Regions from separate parts of the Enterobacter pseudoroggenkampii genome, predicted to be linked through region 1. Evidence: predicted binding sites of a transcription regulator. Region 1 holds the regulator's gene; the other holds the start of a gene.
What was found. Region 1 encodes LexA, which represses DNA repair genes until DNA is damaged. Its sites were predicted from a motif close to TNCTGTATGTACATACAGNA; they were not measured.
Positions count from the first base shown of each region.

Region 2: a site for LexA is predicted at 2,670-2,689, ahead of OTG14_RS05755 (DinI-like family protein). Genes of this name have one in related genera too.

Region 1 covers NZ_JAPMLV010000008.1:62,318-69,655, forward strand. Annotated here, with positions in the region: gene gntK (gluconokinase) at 1-423, shown strand, start outside; gene gntU (gluconate transporter) at 427-1,767, shown strand; gene plsB (glycerol-3-phosphate 1-O-acyltransferase PlsB) at 1,872-4,292, opposite strand; gene OTG14_RS21815 (diacylglycerol kinase) at 4,447-4,815, shown strand; gene lexA (transcriptional repressor LexA) at 4,924-5,532, shown strand; gene dinF (MATE family efflux transporter DinF) at 5,596-6,933, shown strand; gene OTG14_RS21830 (CsbD family protein) at 7,054-7,263, shown strand; gene zur (zinc uptake transcriptional repressor Zur) at 7,311-7,338, opposite strand, start outside.
Region 2 covers NZ_JAPMLV010000001.1:1,170,581-1,177,918, reverse strand. Annotated here, with positions in the region: gene OTG14_RS05780 (antitermination protein) at 34-867, opposite strand; gene rusA (crossover junction endodeoxyribonuclease RusA) at 864-1,226, opposite strand; gene OTG14_RS05770 (hypothetical protein) at 1,229-1,435, opposite strand; gene OTG14_RS05765 (DUF1367 family protein) at 1,426-2,037, opposite strand; gene OTG14_RS05755 (DinI-like family protein) at 2,426-2,650, opposite strand; gene OTG14_RS05750 (YnfU family zinc-binding protein) at 3,002-3,166, shown strand; gene OTG14_RS05745 (glycoside hydrolase family 94 protein) at 3,305-7,338, shown strand, end outside.

The DNA.
Region 1 (7,338 bases):
TTCCTTGATGGCGACTTCCTCCATCCGCGCAGCAACATCATGAAAATGGCCTCCGGCGAGCCGCTGAACGACGACGACCGCAAACCGTGGTTGCAGGCGCTGAATGACGCCGCGTTCGCTATGCAGCGTACCAATAAAGTCTCCCTGATCGTCTGCTCTGCGCTGAAAAAAACCTACCGCGACCTGCTGCGCGACGGTAACCCGAACCTCTCTTTCATCTACCTGAAAGGGGATTTCGAGGTGATTGAAAGCCGCCTGAAGGCGCGTAAAGGTCACTTCTTCAAAACCCAGATGCTGGTGACGCAGTTCGAAGCGCTGCAGGAGCCGGGTGAAGACGAGAAAGACGTCTTAGTGGTTGATATCGATCAGTCACTGGAAGGTGTTGTTGCCAGCACCATCGAGGTCATTAATAAAAGGCAGTAAGTTTTGAGTACATTAACGCTAGTTTTGACAGCAGTGGGTTCCGTGTTGCTGCTGCTGTTTTTAGTGATGAAGGCGCGTATGCACGCTTTTGTTGCTTTGATGGTGGTTTCTATAGGTGCAGGTCTCTTTTCCGGTATGCCGCTCGACAAGATCGCCGCGACGATGGAAAAAGGGATGGGCGGTACGCTGGGCTTCCTGGCGATTGTGGTGGCCCTTGGCGCGATGTTTGGCAAGATTTTGCACGAGACGGGCGCGGTCGACCAGATTGCCGTCAAAATGCTGAAATCCTTCGGCCACAGCCGCGCGCACTACGCGATTGGCCTGGCGGGCCTGATTTGCGCGCTGCCGCTGTTCTTTGAAGTGGCCGTTGTGCTGCTGATAAGCGTCGCGTTCTCCATGGCGCGCCATACCGGCACAAACCTTGTGAAGCTGGTTATTCCACTGTTTGCGGGCGTGGCGGCGGCCGCGGCGTTTCTGCTGCCTGGGCCTGCGCCGATGCTGCTGGCGTCCCAGATGCACGCTGACTTTGGCTGGATGATCCTGATTGGCCTGTGCGCGGCAATCCCGGGGATGATTATTGCCGGTCCGCTGTGGGGCAACTTCATCAGCCGTTACGTTGAGCTTCATATCCCGGATGACATCACCGAGCCGCACCTGGGCGAGGGCAAAATGCCGTCCTTCGGCTTCAGCCTGTCGCTGATCCTGCTCCCGCTGGTTCTCGTGGGTTTGAAAACCATCGCCGCGCGCTTTGTGCCGGTGGGCTCCAGCGCCTATGAATGGTTTGAGTTCATCGGTCATCCGTTCACGGCGATCCTGGTGGCCTGTCTGGTGGCGATTTACGGCCTGGCGATGCGTCAGGGAATGCCAAAAGACCGGGTGATGGAGATCTGCGGTGCCGCGCTGCAGCCTGCGGGGATTATCCTGCTGGTGATCGGTGCCGGCGGCGTGTTCAAGCAGGTACTGGTGGATTCCGGCGTGGGCCCGGCTCTGGGCGAAGCGCTGACCGGGATGGGCCTGCCGATTGCGGTAACCTGTTTCGTATTGGCTGCGGCGGTACGTATCATCCAGGGTTCCGCAACCGTGGCGTGTTTAACCGCTGTGGGTCTGGTGATGCCGGTGATTGAACAGCTGAACTACTCCGGTGCGCAGATGGCCGCGCTGTCTATCTGTATCGCGGGCGGTTCGATTGTGGTTTCTCACGTTAACGACGCGGGCTTCTGGCTGTTCGGTAAATTTACCGGCGCCACCGAAGCGCAAACCCTGAAAACCTGGACGCTGATGGAAACCATTCTCGGCACGACGGGTGCAATTGTCGGGATGATTGCCTTTACGCTGCTCAGCTGAGGGCAGTGATTTAACAAGTCTAAAAATAAGGCCCGGTAGCGTCAGCGCTTACCGGGCCTTTTTATTATCCAGGGCGTCAGGCCGGGCCATAACCCGGCATTGCGTTACTCGCCCTGCGTGGCGCTCTCAATCGTCAAACGCACGTCCGAGGTAATCAGCTCTGCCAGCATCTGGTATACCTTCAGCGTCTCTTCCGGCTCGGCATCACCCGTATCGCTGATGAAGCCTTCATCGCGCAGCGTCAGGACCAGGGAACTGAAGACCGCTTTGTCGAAGAATTCAGGAGCGTTAATGCCGTGCAGAACGGACAGGCGCTGGGCCAGCGTCCGGCTCTCTTTCTCCAGCGTACCGCGGTTGATAGACGGGTTCGCACTCAGCAGCCAGAACGTAATGGCGTAGCGCTGCAGCGTTTCGCGCGCACCGGCCGCCAGCAGCTGCAGGGTGCGGGAGCGTGACGGGTTGATGTGCAGCTCGTCGTTCGTGACGGTGATCAGCCCCTGACGACGCAGCTCTTCCGTCAGTTTATCCAGCTCGCCCGCCAGCTCATCCTTGCTCCAGCGCAGGAACAGCTCCGCTTTCAGCATCGGATAGAGCGTCTCAACGTGACGCAAGAGTTCCTGACGCGAGATACGGCGATGCTGGGTGATGATAGCCGCCATGAGCGACGGCAGCATCAGCATATGGGTGATGTTGTTTCGGTAGTAGGTCATCAGCACTGCCTGCTCGCGCGGCAGAATGATGATGTCGCCGATCGTGTCCTTTTCGACTTCAAACTTGTTCATCTGCAGCGCGTGATCGATAAGTTCACTGGCGGTTGCAGAAGGCACGGTCGAATCAACCGAGTACGGCACGTTACGCATCATATCCAGATAGCAATCCAGCTGCTCCGTGAGCTGTTCACGGGTCAGCGAGCGCTGACGCGAAGCCAGAAGTGCCGTACAGCACAGGTTCATGGCGTTAGCCGCACCGGCGTTGTTAATGCGCACCATCAGCTCGGACGCGATGCCGTTGACCGTTGGCGTCAGCCAGGCTGGACGAATCGCTTCGATAGGATCGATGGATTCGCGCCACTCGGGAACGTGATGGTTCAGGTACGTCATCAACGGCATCGGTTCGCCGAAGTTCACGTAGCCCTGACCGAGATTACGCAGCTTGCTCAGGCCGCGCAGCATCTGCGGCAGGCTCTCTTTCTCTTTGGTTGCACCACGCAGCTCTTTCGCGTACGTGCCCACTTCCATCACGTGCTCGTAGCCAATGTAGATTGGCACCAGCGTGATGGGACGGGTTCCTCCGCGCAGCATCGCCTGAATGGTCATCGACAGCGTGCCGGTTTTCGGATCGAGAAGACGTCCGGTACGGGAACGACCGCCCTCCACGAAGTACTCCACGGAATAGCCGCGGCTGAACAGCTCGCCCAGATACTCGCGGAACACGGTGGAGTAGAGCTTGTTGCCCTTGAAGGTACGACGGATAAAGAATGCGCCCAGGCGGCGGAAAATTGGACCTGCTGGCCAGAAGTTCAGGTTGATACCGGCAGCAATGTGCGGTGGTACCAGCCCCTGATGATAGAGCACGTAGGAAAGAAGCAGGTAGTCCATATGGCTGCGGTGGCAGGGAACATAGACAATCTCATGGCCATCATGCGCCAGCTGACGTACACGCTCGGCGTTATGAACGTTGATGCCCTGGTAGAGACGGTTCCAGGTAAAGCCGAGAATACGATCGGACAGGCGAATCATCTCGTAAGAGAAGTTCGCTGCAATCTCTTCCATCAGCGCAATGGCGTTCTGCTGGGCTTTCTCATGCGATATTTTCTTGCTGCGCGCTTCGTCTTCAACGGCGCGGGCAATCGCTTTGGAGGCCAACAGCTTGTTGAACAGATCCTGACGCGCCGGGAGACGCGGCCCAACGGCAGCAAGGCGCTGACGGGCGAAGTGCATACGCGCCACGCGCGCCAGTTTTTGCGCGATGATCTTGTCGGTGCCGTGCTCGTCCGCCATGCGACGCAGCGAAACGGAAGGGGAGAAACGCACAAAGCTGTCGCGCCCCAGCCAGGAGACCGCAAAGAACTTCTGGATGCCGTTAAGCATGCGCAGCGGCGGGTTCTCTTCACCTTTTTCACGGCCCGGACGACGACCAAACATCACCGATACCGGCACCATCTGCACATCCAGATCGGGGTTGCTGCGGTGCAGGTCGAGATAGTCATGGAACAGCTTGATGGACTCTTCTTTTGGCGTGTAGTAGGTAAACACGCGCGGTCCACCGTGAATGAACACATAGCGCGGCAGCAGCGTACCGTCAACTTCAAGCGGTTCAAGCGGGTCAGGTAAGTCATGCGCCAGACACTGGGCGCGAAGCGTCAGTAAGTCTGCCTTCGAGTTATAAGGCAAAACGTACATAATAGGACGTGACGTATCGAGCCCCAATTCCAGCGCGGGTTCTGCTGGGATAGACTTGCTTTTTACCAGGATGCTTAATGGTAAATTAAGTAATTTGTAGTAAATTCGTGGCCAGCCGGACATAAACGATGTAAAGCCTCTGGTTAATAATGCAATTGCGGCGCAAGGATAACAGAAAGCGCGCAAAATTTCTGTTGTTACCCGTCATACTTCAGGCTGTAGCGAAACGCGCTACAGTTCCTGTTACTGACGCTTTTTTTCATAAAAGGTTCTTTTAATGGCCAATAATACCACTGGGTTAACGCGTATCATCAAAGCCGCCGGCTATTCATGGAAAGGTTTCCGTGCCGCGTGGATCAACGAAGCCGCCTTTCGCCAGGAGGGCATCGCCGCTATCATCGCGGTGATCGTCGCCTGTTTCCTTGATGTTGATGCGATTACCCGCGTACTTCTTATAGGTTCCGTGCTTCTGGTGATGATAGTGGAAATTCTTAATAGCGCTATTGAGGCCGTGGTTGATCGCATTGGTTCAGATTTCCATGAACTTTCTGGCCGCGCAAAAGACATGGGCTCTGCTGCCGTGTTGCTGGCGATTATCACTGCCGCTATCACCTGGGTCACGCTGCTTTGGTCACATTTCCGATGAGCCTCGAGGAATAATTAAGTCCCTGGTTTTTTGTGCAGTTTTTGGTTCCAAAATCGCCTTTGACTGTATATACTCACAGCATAACTGTATATACACCCAGGGGGCGGAATGAAAGCATTAACGACCAGGCAGCAAGAGGTGTTTGATCTCATCCGGGATCATATCGGCCAGACGGGTATGCCACCCACGCGTGCGGAAATCGCGCAGCGTCTGGGCTTCCGTTCTCCGAATGCTGCCGAAGAACACCTGAAAGCGCTGGCGCGTAAGGGCGTGATTGAGATTGTCTCGGGCGCGTCACGTGGTATCCGCCTGCTGGTGGAAGAAGAGACGGGCATTCCGCTGGTGGGGCGTGTTGCTGCCGGTGAGCCTTTACTGGCACAGCAGCATATTGAAGGCCATTACCAGGTCGATCCAGCCATGTTCAAACCGAGCGCTGATTTCCTGCTGCGCGTCAGCGGTATGTCGATGAAAGACATCGGTATTCTTGACGGCGATCTGCTTGCGGTGCACAAAACGCAGGATGTGCGTAACGGCCAGGTGGTGGTCGCGCGCATTGACGACGAAGTGACCGTCAAGCGTCTGAAAAAACAGGGGAACACCGTTCAGCTACTGCCTGAAAACAACGAGTTCTCCCCGATTGTGGTCGATCTGCGCGAACACAACTTCTCTATCGAAGGGCTGGCGGTTGGGGTCATTCGCAACGGCGAATGGCTGTAACCTCTTCCTGACAGGCTATGGCGCCGCTGTAGCCTGCTTCATTCTCCACACCCGGTATTTTTCATGTCACTGCTGACGGCATCCGATAAGGCATTGTGGCGTCTTGCTCTGCCGATGATCTTCTCCAATATTACCGTTCCCTTGCTGGGTCTGGTCGATACTGCCGTTATTGGCCATCTTGATTCGCCTGTTTATCTTGGCGGCGTGGCGATTGGCGCGACGGCAACCAGCTTCCTGTTTATGCTGCTGCTCTTTTTGCGTATGAGCACCACCGGGCTCACGGCACAGGCTTATGGTGCAAAAGATCCGCTGCGTCTGGCGCGAGCGCTGGTCCAGCCGCTGATCCTCGCGCTTGGCGCGGGGGCGTTAATCGTTTTATTGCGTGCGCCCCTGATCGACCTTGCGCTTCATGTTGTTGGCGGTAGCGAGGCGGTACTCGCGCAGGCGCGACGGTTCCTTGAAATCCGCTGGCTCAGCGCGCCCGCGTCGCTGGCTAACCTGGTTCTGCTGGGGTGGCTACTGGGCGTGCAGTACGCCCGTGCACCAGTGATTTTGCTGGTGGTGGGTAACCTGCTCAATATCGTTTTGGATGTCTGGCTGGTGATGGGCCAGCATATGAACGTGCAGGGCGCAGCGCTGGCGACGGCGATTGCCGAATACGGGACCTTTATCATTGGCCTGTGGATGGTCTGGCGCGTGCTGGCGATGCGCGGCATCTCCCTGGCGCTGCTCAAAACCGCATGGCGCGGCAATATCCGTAAGCTGCTGGCGCTTAACCGAGACATCATGCTGCGCTCGCTGCTGCTTCAGCTCTGCTTCGGCGCGCTGACGGTCTTCGGGGCTCGACTGGGGCCAGAAATCGTTGCGGTCAACGCGGTATTGATGACGCTACTGACCTTTACCGCCTACGCGCTGGACGGTTTTGCCTATGCGGTAGAAGCGCATTCCGGGCAGGCGTACGGTGCGCGTGAAAGCGGGCAACTACGGGATGTCTGGCGGGCAGCCTGCCGTCAGTCGGGACTGGTGGCGCTGGCGTTTGGCCTGGTTTACGCCTGCTTTGGTGAGCAGATCGTTGCATTGCTGACGTCTATCCCTGCGCTGCGCGAGCTGGCGAGTCACTATCTCATCTGGCAAGTCGTCTTACCGGTGGTCGGCGTCTGGTGTTATCTGCTGGACGGCATGTTTATTGGTGCGACGCGCGGAGCGGAAATGCGTAACAGTATGGCGGTTGCAGCGGCCGGGTTTGGTCTGACGCTGCTGACGCTCCCCTGGCTGGGTAATCACGGTTTGTGGCTGGCCCTGGCCGTTTTCCTCTCGCTGCGAGGGTTGTCGCTGGCGTTTATCTGGCACCGCCACTGGCAAAACAATACCTGGTTCTCTTCACGTCACGATATATCGTGACGGTTAAAGATTCCGAATGTGAAACCAACTGCCGAATCCTTAACTACAATAATTATCACGTCCAGCAGAAAAGAACGTAACGGACGTTACGACCCGACGCTTAACTAAGAGGACACGATGATGAATAAAGACGAAATCGGCGGCAACTGGAAGCAGTTCAAAGGTAAAGCGAAAGAAAAGTGGGGTAAGCTGACGGATGACGATATGACCGTCATTGAAGGTAAACGCGATCAGCTTGTCGGTAAAATTCAGGAACGTTACGGCTACGCGAAAGATCAGGCGGAAAACGAAGTCAAAGACTGGGAAACCCGTAACGACTACCGCTGGTAACGCTGAATAACCCACAGGGCGGCTCTAAGCCGCCTTTTCTTTTGCCGTTAACGCGGCTTTTTCTTCACAAGAATT
Region 2 (7,338 bases), on a different contig from region 1:
GGAAAAGTAAATAGCTCACGATAAAATAACGCCCTATTTTGTTATCTGCTTCAGCTGCGCATCAGCCCAGGCCTCTTCGATGTCAAACTTGGTGATTAGCTGATCGTAGAATGGCTTAACAGACTTCTTCCAGGTGTCGAGGCTGATTGCATCCGTTATCTGGCACACCGCGGCGTAAGCCTCAGTTGATGGAATTCGCTCAAACCCTCGCCCACTGCAGCGCTTGCAATCAGCCAGTACCGGAACGCCCTGCTGCTCTTTAAGAGTCTGACTAACAGCTTTCCCGCGGCCATGACAATCTTTACAGGCACAGCTTACTACCTTCTTCCCCTTACACCGAGGGCAAAGAACGCGCGCTACCTCCCTGACCTGTCTATGCACCTCATACTCAGAAGGACGATTATTCTCCGCGCCCATGTGCAAAGACATCTTCACGAACTTCTTCTCTTTTGCCGGAGTATGAGACTTCATGCTGAAAACCTCAGCGTCGATAAACCCTTCCCCATTGCAGCCATCGCACTGCTTCACGCTGGCGGCGCTGCGGGAATAGTCCTCGAACGCGAAGGTGGCCAGCTGATGCATCACCAGTGGCTTAACCCCGGCACCCAGTTTGCGCAGTGCAGCAACCCGATCGCACCTGGTCAGCGCATACTGGGCCAGCAATTCGATCGCCCTCTCCCGGTCATTCTTGCTGATACCCATCTTCCCGAGAAAAGCGCTGTAACCCAATGCTGCCCGTTCCTGCGTCATGCCCATCGCAGCCATGATATCCGTTCCGGTTAATAAGTCTGACGCCGAAGCGCGCGGAGAGTCGCTAATCATTGTCGATTTGGCAAAGTGATATTTGAGGGTGTTTTCAAGGTTCATGCGGTCTCCAGCTCAGTAATGGTGAGTTCTAATTTTCCGCCCTTAACGACAGGCATTTTCACAACGCGATAGTCAATAACCTGGCAGTCGTCCAGCCATAACCCCGCCTTGGTTAAAGCGTCGAATGCAGCCTTCTGCAGGTTATCCAGATCGCGGCGCCGGCGGTCAGGCATGTGACATTCAATACGTATTTTGAGTGGAGCGGCCGTGCGGATATTAAGCCGGGCGCTTCGAATGACACTTGCGACCGCATAACGGTACGCAACGCCATCAGCGCTAATGTGTGTACGCCCGCGGTTGTGCCGATAATACCGGTTGTTGCTCGGCGGCCAGGGCAAAGTGAGTTGATATGTCTTCACGTTCACTCCCACATCCGGTTTCGCCAGCGGCTATCCGGGCGCGCTGGAGTATTTGAGGTCGGAAGGAAAGCACTGACAGTCCAGGTCACATAATCCGGGTTAAGGCTGCGCTCAACCCGGACGCCACGAGCTTTGTAACGCTTAACCAGCTCGTCGGCCTGTTCGGTGCTGCAATCGGTATGATGGAACCAGGTCTTCTTCATCCCCATCCCCCCGCGAAGCCAAGCAGCCGCGCGGCGACATTTTCGGCCTCATCACGACTGCGGAATGAACGGGACAGGACCCAGCGCCAGAGGACATCGAGCGCAGCTTTATAGAGCTGCTGAAACTCGAGTTCATCCATGTTGGCAAACGAGATGCTTCGAGGATGTTTTTTGAGTGTTCCGTCTGGCAGCTGAATGGCATCAAAGTGCCCTGCTTCGACGATCACCCAGGAGCGGTAAGCGTCAAAGGATTTGCACAGGCTAATGCCATTTGTGACCCGGCGGTATGCAACCTGCTCAAGATAATGCTCAGCAGCATCGATCAGCGCGCCCTCATTGCCGGCATACGAAGCCAGGAACTTGGCGTAGCCAGTAATCAGCTTCCTCTCGTTACTCGAGATAGCCCCGCCGGTTGGTTCCCAGTATTCAAATCCGAGATTAAGAAGCGCGAAAAAGCGCCGGTGGAATGCCGGGTTTCGTACCCGCCTGAATTCGGCAACAAGAACATCGCCGAGCCGGGTTTTGGATTGCAGGATATCGCTGGTCTCGGGTGTGGCCGGGATCAGTATTCCTGAATGGTGTTTGATAAGTTGTAATTCTAGCGCCATGGTTCTCTCCGTGGCGCATCAGGTATAGGTTGTTCAGGCCTATGAAAGAATAATATCAGACGGTGATGTAACTCGGTACCCCAGTCGTTTTGCAAATTGCATGAACCCGTTAAGAGTGAAGATCTCTTCATCCTCAAGTAACGGTCGTAATGAAACTATTCCATTTACTCGATAAACCAGATATCTCCCTTCCGCCGGGAAGCTATAGATAACTGCTTTATCGGCCCTTCTGACCACGTCGTACCATTGATCATCTGCATTAAAGGCACCTGCACTACACACTATTTCCCCCAGAGCGACTTATTGACGCGGTAAACAGTAATCGGGAACAGCCAGGGGAACGCAAACAGCGATACTCTTTGAAACTGCTCCAGTGAGATTCACGCGATTAATAAAACCACTCGTCCGCGCTTTTCCAGGTCTCCTGCTGGATATGTTCGACCTCCTTCTTGTCGCCTCCGAAAACAGTCAACCCATCATTGCCGCCACGCTTAATCGTAAGCTGGTAATCATCAAACTGTTTACTGAGTTTTTTGACGAGTTCTGACTCTAGCGCAGGTATAGCTCCATCAGGAAGTTTCTTCATGCGATCAATGGTTAACTCGATTGTCATTTTTCCCTCCACAATGAATTACTGTATGCATATACAGTATATATATAAACTTATCTTACGGATTTTGCAACGCTTTCAGAACATCGAATGTGAATCAACCGATTTTTCTTGTAGAAAAAAATCAAGCGTTCAATCCAGGCGGTAACCTAGATAAAACTCATCTTGCGTTGCAAAATAGCATAAGGATTTTAAAAGGTTGGAATTCATTCGCTTCAAAAACGGACATGAAAGCGATGAGTTAGAAAAGAGAAGAAAACCTCACTTATGTTAAAAAATTGGGTGATTATTAAATTGGTTTAATTTTAGCCAAATGTGATAGAGTGAAATACATTCATTGAGAGGCTAATAATCATGTCCGTTATCGATTACACAATGAAACTTTTTGGAAGCGTATTAACCACAACTGTCACCTGCCCTGTTTGCGGCTTAAAATCCGCTCAGCCTTCCTCTAAACTGCGTCTAAAAAGCCCCATGCTTTGTCCGGGGTGTAAAGCACTTTTTATCTCTCCGCGCTAGCTTCACAGCCGATGTTCTACACTTAATATAATATCAGCAGTTGTCAAATCCCCGATGCCTTACGCCCATCCTGAGAGAACGTTTCTGAACTGATTTCGCATCTGCTCCTGCGCGTTAACGTAGCAAAAGAGCAACCCAATGAAAATGAAACCTATTGCGTGGTTTAAGCGTTCTCGTATTCTGCCCGAAGGCAGCGCACACATATCAGCCCCAGCCAACGATTCGGGAGGAGAAAACTATTTACGTTCGGAACTGTTTTCTACCCCTCAGTTGGAACGCTTTGGAAGAAAACTGGCTCGTACGCACAAATTGTCTCCGGAAATACTCCCGTACTACCTTCTTAAACGACTAACTGACAATGAAACGATAATTACGCGATGTTGCTATCTACTCAATGCAGGAAAAAAAACGAGTATCATGCCCGCAGGTGAGTGGCTGCTGGACAACTATTACCTGATTGAAGAGCAGATTCGCATGGTACGCCAGCACTTACCGAAAAGCTTTGGTAAGGGTCTTCCGGTACTAGCCTATCCACATAGATGTCCCAGAATTTATGACTTAGCCTCAGAGGCCATAGCGCATGGCGACGGACGCTGGGACAGCAGCAGCCTTACCAGTTATATTTCCGCCTATCAAGAGGTGACACCTCTGACGTTGGGGGAGATATGGGCTTTGCCAGGAATGCTGCGTCTAGCGCTGATAGAAAACCTGCGTCGTGTGAGCAACGAAGTGACCCAGGCCCAGCAGGAGCGAAATCTTGCAGATATGTGGATAATGCGGATTTTTGATTGTGCAGAGAATGCTCCCGCCGACCTAATTTTGATTGTTGCCGATATGGCGCGTAATCATCCTCCACTGAGCAGTGCCTTTGTCTCTGAAATGGTTCGTCGTCTGCAGGGACATGGCAATGCTCTTGCACTCCCTCTGAATTGGATTGAACAACGTCTTGCAGAGCAAGGTGTTACAACTGAGATCCTGATTCATCGCTTCAATCAGCAGCTTGCCGCCAGCCAGCTTTCCGTCAGTAACAGTATTTCGGGTTTACGTCTGCTGAGTGAAACGAACTGGTCTGATTTTGCAGAGACCATCAGCGTAGTCGAGCAAACTTTACGCCTTGACCCAGCTGGTATATATCCTCGCATGCACTTCGACACCCGAGATCATTATCGCCATGTGATTGAAACGCTTGCCAGGGATGCGAGCTTGAGTGAACCGGAAGTTGCAAACCGCGTGTTGGCAATGTCTTGCGAACCGAGTCTAGATCCTGAGCACCGACATATCGGTTATTTTCTGCTTGGGGGTGGAAGGCCACAACTCGAACAACTGTTGTCAGTTGAAAGGTCTCTATTGAAATGGCTGCGGCAGAGTATGAATAAATCGCCCCTTCTGTCATGGCTTGGTAGCCTGAGTCTCTTGACCACGGCCGCTACGGCTACCATATTGTATGAAACTGCACTACAGGGTATATTCTGGTTGCTCATCCCCCTAGCACTCCCCCTTATTGTTGCCATTAGTCAACTCGCCAGCGATATGCTTAGCGAAGCAACGACACGCTTTCGTATTCCCAGACCTCTGCCGCGGATGGACTTTTCAAGTGGGATACCAGTTGAATATGCCACAATGGTTGCGATCCCTTGCATGCTGACAAGCTATGAAAGCCTCAGCAAACTTCTCTCTCGTTTGGAAGTCTGCAGCCTTGGCAATCAAGATGAAAATCTCTGCTTTGCACTTCTTACCGATTTTCCGGATTCATTAACTGAGGATACCGAGGAAAACACTGTCCTTTTAAGGCAAGCGATTGCTGAGACGCAGAGACTTAATCGGCGCAACCCTAGCGGCCGATCTCGATTTTATCTACTGCACCGCCAGCCGGTGTGGAACGATTCGCAGAGAATCTGGATGGGATATGAACGCAAGCGGGGCAAACTAGCTCTTCTTAACAGCTGGTTACGCCAACCGGGAACCCAGTTTTCGAGCGTTGCAGGCTTTCCCTCGCAGGCTTTGCCCGGACGGATTAAATACGTCATCACTCTTGACAGTGATACGCTCCTTCCTCGCGATACCGCCCATAAACTGGTGGCCACAATGGCGCATCCGCTGAATAAACCAGAATATGATCCAACGTTCCAACGAGTCGTTAAAGGGTACGGAATTTTACAGCCAGGCTTAGCAGAGGAAATGCCTCTTTACGGTCAGGGGCACTACGCCGCCATGCGCAGCAGCATCCCGGGTAATAATCCCTATTCGATGATGTCTTCAGATATATATCAGGATCTTTTTGGCGAGGGATCGTTCGTAGGCAAAGGTATCTATGATGTAGATATTTTTGTCCAGTCCACTGCCAACGTCTGTCCGGAAAATCTCGTACTCAGTCACGACCTGCTCGAAGGATGTTACGCCCGCTCTGGTCTGCTGAGCGACGTTTTACTTTACGAACAATATCCAACTAATTATATCTCAGACGTCGCACGTCGTACGCGCTGGATCCGCGGAGATTGGCAACTGCTCAATTGGTTAAGGGTTCGGGTCAGAAAAGCTGACGGAAGCAGGGAAAAAAATCCATTGTCCATTCTTTCTCGTTGGAAATTATTGGATAATCTCCGACGCAGCCTGGTAGCGCCGTCGATCATGCTGCTTGTATTGAGCACGCTGCTCTGGCTCCCCAACCCTTTATACTGGTTTAGCGTGCTTACGCTAATATGGTTTCTTCCTGCGGCGCTTAGCATAGCATGGGATCTCGTTCATAAACCGCACCGTCGTCCCCTTAAACAACATCTGCAACTGGTCTCAGCTGGAGCCTTGAAGCGCATTTCACGTATCGGTCTCACGATTATGATACTACCCCACGAGGCCGGTTACTCATTATACGCTATTGGAGTTACGCTTTGGCGACTTGGTGTAAGCCAGCGTAACCTCAACCAATGGGTAAGCTATAACCCAGATAACTACCAATCCAGTGTCTCTGTTTTAGGTTTTTATCGGGAAATGTGGCTGAATGTTGCCTGCGGTCTGAGTCTCACATCACTAGCATTGGTGTTTGATCCGCTGATGCTGTTCATCGCATTGCCCATTAGCTTCGGGTGGTGCATAGCTCCCATTATTATGGCTTGGCTGAGCCGCCAACCCGCTCGTAAGCCCTTTTTGCCAGATCATAAGCAGAAACTTCTGCTGAGACAGACAAGCCGAGAAATATGGTCTTTTTTTGAGACCTTCGCCACAGCGAAAGAAAATTGGCTCCCCCCCGATAATTATCAGGAAATACCGCAGCCGACGATCGCGCACCGTACATCCCCTACCAACATTGGGTTATCACTACTGGCTAACCTTACTGCCTGGGATTTTGGCTATTTGCCAGGCGGCAGCGTCTTACAACGCATAACGCTCACGCTCGACTCTCTTGATAATATGGAACATTTTCGTGGTCATTTATATAACTGGTATGACACTCGAACACTTGCGCCGCTCAGTCCGCGTTACGTATCAAGCGTGGATAGCGGTAATATGGCTGGACATCTATTGACTCTGCGTGAAGGGTTATTAGCCATGCGAAACCAGCCGATTTTGAATGGCGAAAGAATACTTGCAGGGTTAAACGATACATTATTACTTCTTGAAAAACACTGGGGGCCGGGGGCACCGGATACACTTAAAGAGCTTCAAAAGCAGTGTTTCAGCTCAGTGGAACTTCCTTCGGGAGCTCTTTATAGCGAACTTAAAAAAATGCGTACTCAGTGCAAATATCTTACCGCTGCGAGTCAGCAGGAAGGTGATCTTGTGGTGCGCTGGGCCGAGCATCTGGAGCATCAGTTGGTTGAATTATGCCACGAATGGTCACATCTGCTCGCGTGGTTACCCCCTACATACCCAAGCGAGACATTGCCAACACTAAGCTGGTTGGCGCAGAGTACCGATACCGGAGAAGGAACGCCTCCTGCATCAGTTATTACTCACGCCCGTTTGCGGCTGGATATCATCAGCGAACTTGAAAAGAGGTTAAATGACCATGCGCGAATGGATTTTGCCTTTCTCTACAGCGAAGCTACCAGCCTGCTCAGTGTCGGATATAACTGCGACACAAATACCGCCGATAAAAGCCACTATGACCTTCTGCCCTCTGAAATCAGGCTGACAAGTTATCTCGCTATCGCGACAAATCAGCTTCCGATGAAAAG